DNA from 2 places in the Pseudoalteromonas sp. SWYJZ12 genome. Region 2 is predicted to be linked to the other one. Evidence: predicted binding sites of a transcription regulator. Region 2 holds the regulator's gene; the other holds the start of a gene.

The links. The regulator MetJ, encoded in region 2, represses methionine synthesis genes. The targets are predictions, from matches to a motif close to TAGACGTCTAGACGTCTA.
Region 1: the regulator MetJ is predicted to act here: its motif matches at 1,593-1,610, upstream of I6F42_RS09395 (methylenetetrahydrofolate reductase).

What each region holds. Positions count from the first base shown of each region.
Region 1 is NZ_JADYXH010000006.1:36,786-40,216, reverse strand. It holds gene I6F42_RS09400 (pitrilysin family protein) at 1-1,394, opposite strand, end outside; gene I6F42_RS09395 (methylenetetrahydrofolate reductase) at 1,654-2,610, shown strand; gene I6F42_RS09390 (hypothetical protein) at 2,728-2,925, opposite strand; gene I6F42_RS09385 (sensor domain-containing diguanylate cyclase) at 2,942-3,431, opposite strand, start outside.
Region 2 is NZ_JADYXH010000007.1:99,683-103,113, reverse strand. It holds gene I6F42_RS10740 (malic enzyme-like NAD(P)-binding protein) at 435-1,676, shown strand; gene metJ (met regulon transcriptional regulator MetJ) at 1,760-2,080, opposite strand; gene metB (cystathionine gamma-synthase) at 2,370-3,431, shown strand, end outside.

The DNA of each region.
Region 1 (3,431 bases), on a different contig from region 2:
CCTGGAGCTTTATCAAGTGCCGACATTGTTAATGTGGTACGTGTGTTATCAGTAAAGTATTTATTAGCAACGGCTTTAATATCTGCGCTGGTAATGTTATCTGCCGATTTATACAGCTGGTTTATAACCTCAGGATCGCGCTCAAAATGCATGTAGCTGGCAAGGGTTGATGCAATCGCTTGCGACGAGTCTAAGCCATTTATAAAGCTGTATTTAAGGTTCGATTTTAAATCACTCAGCTTTTGCTCATCAACAAGCTCAGTGCGTGCTTTTGCATAAGTTCGGTTAATTGCATCGCGTGCAGTGGCTAAATCATCTGCGTTTTCTACTTTAACAAATACGTGTAATAAACCCGGATCTTTGGTCTCTGGGTTATAGGTAAACATTTGGCTGGCAATTTGTTTGTCGACCACTAGCTCTTGATATAAATCTGAATTACTTGAAAAATAAAGCTGTGAGATTAAATCAAGCGCCGCTCTGTCTTTTTTAGCAGGCTCCCACGCAGCGCCTTTGTAGGATACAAGTAACCAATGCCCTGGTAGCGCTTCATCTTGCTGGTGCAAATATTTTGGTGTTTGTTGAACAGGCTCTGCTTTAATGTCAGCAACATAGTTACCCTTTTTCCAGCTGCCCCAATGCTTTTTAACCATTGCCATTGTTGCTTGTGGGTCTACATCGCCCACAATAACAAGTGACACATACTCAGGCTTATAAAATTTAGCAAAAAACTCTTTACCGTACGCCATTTGATCTGGCATGGCTTCTATGTCTTTAAAAAAGCCCATAGTGGTGTGTTTATACGTGTGCTTATCAAACGCTTCTTCGCGTACAGCGCTTAATAATTTACGAATTGGACTCGCGTTGTTTTTTAAGTACTCACCTTTTACCGTTTGTGCTTCTGTTCTAAATTGCTCTTCGGTGTAAGTTAAGTTTTGAAAAATATCAGCTTCAAGCTCAAGTACTTTATCAAGATGCTGCTTTGAAAAGTTTAAATGGTAGTTTGTAAAATCGTTTGTTGTATAGGCGCGGTTATCAACACCTGAATTTTTTAATATGTCTGAATACACATCTTCAGGGTATTTTTGTGAGCCTTTAAACATCATGTGTTCAAAAAAGTGAGCAAAGCCTGTTTTGCCCTCTTCAACTTCGTTACGCGACCCAACCGATACCGGAATTTGCAGCGACACCACATCAGGGTAATCGGTTTTAACAACCATGACACGCAAGCCATTTTCTAGCTCTTCAATTAAATAATCTTGCGAAAAAACACGATCATCAGCTTTATTTACTTGTTCTTGTTGTGCTGTTGTTTGCGTGCTTTGGTTTTGTTGCATGGCGCAACCTGTTAACGCCAGCGATACCGCTAAGCTGGTTGCTAATAATTTAAATTTCATTGTTGTCCCTTTTTAAATTGAGCAAATTTGTTGTCAGATTTAATACTAACTCACTCTCGATTATGCCCCAAAGCCAATAAATATAAGAGCCCAAAGGGAATTTATTATGTAAACAACTGTGTCAATTATAAATTATAGGAACAAGCACTATGAATAAACATCATGTTAGTTGAAAAACTTTCATTAAATAAATCTATCTAGACGTCTAAATGGCTGCTATATTAAATCCATCAAAACAAACTTAGCTGGAATGAGGATTATGGCTTTATCACTAAAAGAGAAGATAGTGGACACCAACCAAGGTGTTTATCTTATTGGTACTACCCCGCCTAAAATTGGCACCGATAAAGCGCAATTAAAAACCATTGCAGAAAAGCTATTAGGTCGCTTACACGAAATTGAATACGACGGTGTGATAATTTACGACATTCAAGACGAAAGCAGCCGAACTAACCAAGACCGCCCATTTGCGTTTAAACAAACCGTTGATCCGCGTGAATACAGCCATTTACTTCGTAATTTATCTGCACAAGATGTAATTACTTATAAGAGTGTGGCGCAGCGTGGCGTAGGCGAATTTAAAGATTGGCTAAGTGAAACTAAAAACGACTACGATTTACAAAATGTTGTTTTAGTAGGTAGCCCATCATCGATAGGCGATATAAAGCTAAGCCTGCCAGATGCTTATAAAGCGATGGCTGAGCAGTCAGATGATTTCTTTTTAGGTGGCGTTACTATTGCCGAGCGCCATTCAAGCAAACGAAATGAGCACGAACGATTAATAGAAAAAACAGCACAAGGTTGTCAGTTTTTTATATCGCAAGCTGTTTACGACGCACAAGCTACTATAGAGCTAATTACTAGCTACGCACGTACGTGTAAAGCACAGGGTATTACACCTCAACGTATTATATTAACGTTTACCCCGTGCGGCGGCGAAAAAACCTTAGATTTTATGCAATGGTTGGGTATCTCAGTGCCAGAGGCAACTAAATGGCGCATGCTTGATGCAGACAATACATTAAGCGAATCAGTCCGTATTTGCCGCGAAAACCTCGACTTAATACTTAAAAGCTGTGCGCATTTAGATGTACCGCTGGGCCTAAATATTGAAAGCTTAACAAACCGTAAAGAAGAAATTGACGCGTCAATTAACTTATACCGTTTATTAAAAGCCATTATGGAATTAAACCTTGCGGAAAAGCTAATAGCTTAAAGGCTAGGTAAGAGCTAATTAACACCCTTCTTGGCAAGCCTCATGGCTTGCTTTTTTATGTCCGTTCTTTGAAAAATTAATTAATAAATACAAGTAAAGATTTGCAGCTTAAGCTATTTATTGAAGGTGTTTTTGGTTATTACTCTCAAGCCTTTTTAAGGCAAACCCCATAGAGGAGCACATAACACCAAAAATTATTCCCTCATTAGATATAAATCTAATGCTAGGGAACGTTTCAAATAAGCTTATTATTGCTAAGGAAAAAATAAAACCTATCGCAGAAAAAACTAGCCAAGTTTGTGTGGCATGAGTCATAACGAACCTCCTTTTATTATTGTGCTTTTTTAGCGAGCTTGTACGCTTGTTTATTTTTATACATTGCGTGGTCTGCATCATTTAATAGCGCTTCAAAGGGCTGCTTTTGTTTATTAGTAAAACTATAACCAATACTAAGCGATAAATCGCAAACGTCTTCTTTGAGTAAGGCTTTTGAATACTCAGTCGAAATTTTATCCATGATGTAGTTAATCTTGCTTTTATCGCTTACTTGCATTACTGCAACAAACTCATCGCCACCTAAGCGCCCTACTATATCAGCATCTCTTAAATGCGTTTTTAGCGTATCTGCCAATATAATTAAGGCTTTGTCGCCCACTTCATGTCCGCAGGTGTCGTTTAATTTTTTAAAGTCGTTTATATCGATAAACAAACAACACACGTCAAAGCCTAAACGTAGCGCTAAGTTAAGTTTTTGCTGGGCTAATAAGTTAAGTGCTCGGCGATTATAAATATTCGTTAATGAGTCTAACATGGCTATTTCG
Region 2 (3,431 bases):
CCCCTCCTTTTGCATAACTATTTCCTATTCTTATTCTGAGTATGCATAATCCTTTACAGACAAATCGATAGATATTCTCTATATTTTAAATAGTACAATTTTTAACTAGGTTGATAAAAGTAGCTAACGTGGGCTTATCTGTTTTTAAAGTAGGGTAGTAGGCTGTTATTCTAAGTTTATGCTGATACTTTAAGTATACATTTTATAAGATTTTGATAGGCATAAAAGCACCTTAAAACTTACTTTTTAGGTGAATTTTTATTTATTAAATGTTGATATAATCCTGCAAAGTTACTGAAAAACCTCTTAAAATTAAAGGATATAGCATATAACAGGATAGACCTGATATTGCTTGGAATTTAAAAATAATAAGGGTATCGTACCCCAAGACTCCATCTCTCACTTTAACTTAAATTGCAGGATACCATCGCGTTATGTCTGACTTTCGTGAACAAGCACTACATTACCACTCACATCCCGTACCAGGTAAAATTAGCATTGAGCTTACAAAACCAGCTGAAACGGCTCATGATCTTGCACTTGCGTATAGCCCAGGTGTTGCCGAACCTGTACGTGAAATAGCTGCAGATCCTGCAAATGCTTATAAATATACTGGTAAAGGTAACATGGTTGCGGTTATTACTAATGGTACTGCAATTCTAGGCCTTGGTAATTTAGGTCCTTTAGCGTCTAAGCCTGTAATGGAAGGCAAAGCGTTATTGTTTAAACGTTTTGCAGGGCTTGATTCTATCGATATTGAAGTTAAGCACAAAACAACAGAAGACTTTATTAATACGGTTGCCAACATTGCCGACACATTCGGTGGTATTAACCTTGAAGATATTAAAGCACCAGAGTGTTTTGAAATAGAAAAAGCATTAATAGAGCGTTGTAGTATTCCTGTTTTTCATGACGATCAACACGGTACTGCCATTGTAACGGCTGCTGGTATGTTAAATGCGCTAGAAGTACAAGGTAAGTCAATTGAAGATGCAATTATTGTATGTTTAGGTGCAGGCGCTGCCGCTGTTGCGTGTATGGAGCTGTTAATTAAGTGTGGCGCACTGCGTGAACACATTTATATGCTTGACCGCAAAGGTGTTATTCATACCCGCCGCGATGACTTAAATGAATACAAACAGCTTTTTGCTAATAATACCGATAAGCGTACATTGCAAGATGTAATTGCAGATGCAGATGTATTTGTGGGTGTTTCTGGCCCTAACTTATTAGCGGCTGAAGATTTAAAGCTAATGGCTGCAAAACCAGTTGTGTTTGCATGTTCAAATCCAGATCCTGAGATTGATCCTGCACTTGCGCACGGCGCACGCAACGATTTAATCATGGCAACAGGGCGCTCTGATTACCCTAACCAAGTTAATAATGTTTTATGTTTCCCGTTTATTTTCCGTGGTGCGCTTGATGTACGTGCAAGCGCTATTAACGATGAAATGAAAATTGCTGCAGTAGATGCTATTCGAAGTATTGCCAAAGAGCCAGTACCTGCAGAAGTTTTAAAAGCCGCTGGTGTAGATAAACTAGAATTTGGTGCGCAGTATATTATTCCAAAACCAATGGATCCACGTTTACTGCCGCGTATAGCAAGAGCTGTTGCACTTGCTGCTATTGAGTCAGGTGTTGCACAAATTGAGCTACCTGAAAACTATATGCAGTAAATCTATACAGTAGAGCTATGCAATAAAATTTAGACATAAAAAAACCTCAGTAATTACTGAGGTTTTTTTTGTCTTTGTAATATTTATTCTTCGTTTAAAACGGGTACTTCTAGACCCATTTCTTGCATTATTTTTTTAACTTCTTCTGGCACTTTTTCGGCGTTATCTTTACGTAAGTCATCGTCATTTGGTAAAGGTTGGCCAGTAAAAGCATGCAAAAATGCCTCACATAGCAATTCACTATTTGTAGCATGGCGAAGGTTATTGATTTGACGACGTGTACGTTCGTCAGTTAATACCTTTAATACATTTAGCGGGATCGAAACGGTGATCTTTTTAACTTGCTCTGATTTTTTACCGTGTTCTGCGTATGGGTGAATATACTCACCATTCCATTTAGCCATAAGATGTATCGTTGCCTCAGATTATTAATTTCTCACACGGTATAAAAAGCGTGTAAATATGCGTGAAATTCTATCGATTTAAAAAAGATAGTCAAATAATAGATACCGATCTATCTTAATAAGCCTATTGTAGGTGTAAAGATAAGCACACTTTTGTGAGCTAAAATGTGTTATTCGCAGAGGCCCCTTCTACTTTTAGCCATCTAGAGCTTTAAAATACTTTGACTTATCAAAACGGATAACTTACTCTTTTAGACGTCTAAACATCCAAATTAATCAGGTGACGAATATGAGCGAAAAAAACAAAGCGACCATTGCTGTACGTAACGGCGTTGATGCTGATAAACATCATGGTGCGGTGGTACCGCCAATTTATTTATCGACTACTTATTCGTTTGCCGACTTTGATACTAAGCGTGAGTATGATTATGGTCGTAGCGGTAATCCTAATCGTGATATTTTAGCTGAGACGCTTGCTAAGCTTGAAGGTGGCGCTCGTGGCATAATTACAGCTACAGGCATGGCTGCCGTGCATTTAGCTACTCAGCTACTTAATAGTGACGATACGTTAGTAATTCCGCATGATTGTTATGGTGGCAGCTATCGTTTATTTACATCTTTACAAAAACGCGGACTACTAAAGCTCGAAATATTAGATTTAACAAAAGAAGAAAGCCTTCAACAAATTTTAGTAATTAAACCTAAGCTTATTTGGATAGAAACCCCAAGTAACCCAGTACTTCGTTTAACAGATATCAAAGCGGTTACCGATGTGGCTAAGCAATGCGGTGCATTGGTGGCTGCAGATAACACGTTTTTGTCGCCTGCTTTACAAAATCCTATTAAGTTTGGTGTAGATATTGTGGTGCATTCAACCACTAAATACATTAACGGACACTCAGATGTAGTAGGCGGCGCTGTTATTGCCGCAACACAAGAGTTAGGCGATGAGCTTGCTTGGTGGGCTAATAACATTGGTATTACGGGTGCGCCTTTTGATAGCTATTTAACGCTTCGTGGTTTACGTACTTTAAATGTGCGCCTAAGGCAGCATCAAGAAAATGCACTGGCAATAGCTAAGTACCTTGAAAGCTCTGAATATGTAAGCCAAGTTTACTACCCAGGTCTTGAGTCGCATCCTCAGCATGAGCTGGCTAAAGCACAGCAACTTGGTTTTGGTGGCATGGTTAGTTTTGATATTAAAGGCGATATAAATGACGCTGCGGCATTTTTAACTAGCCTTAAAACGTTTAGTTTAGCTGAGTCACTAGGTGGCGTAGAGAGCTTAATTTGTCACCCTGCAACTATGACGCACGCAGGTATGGAGGCAACAGCACGTTTAGAAGCGGGT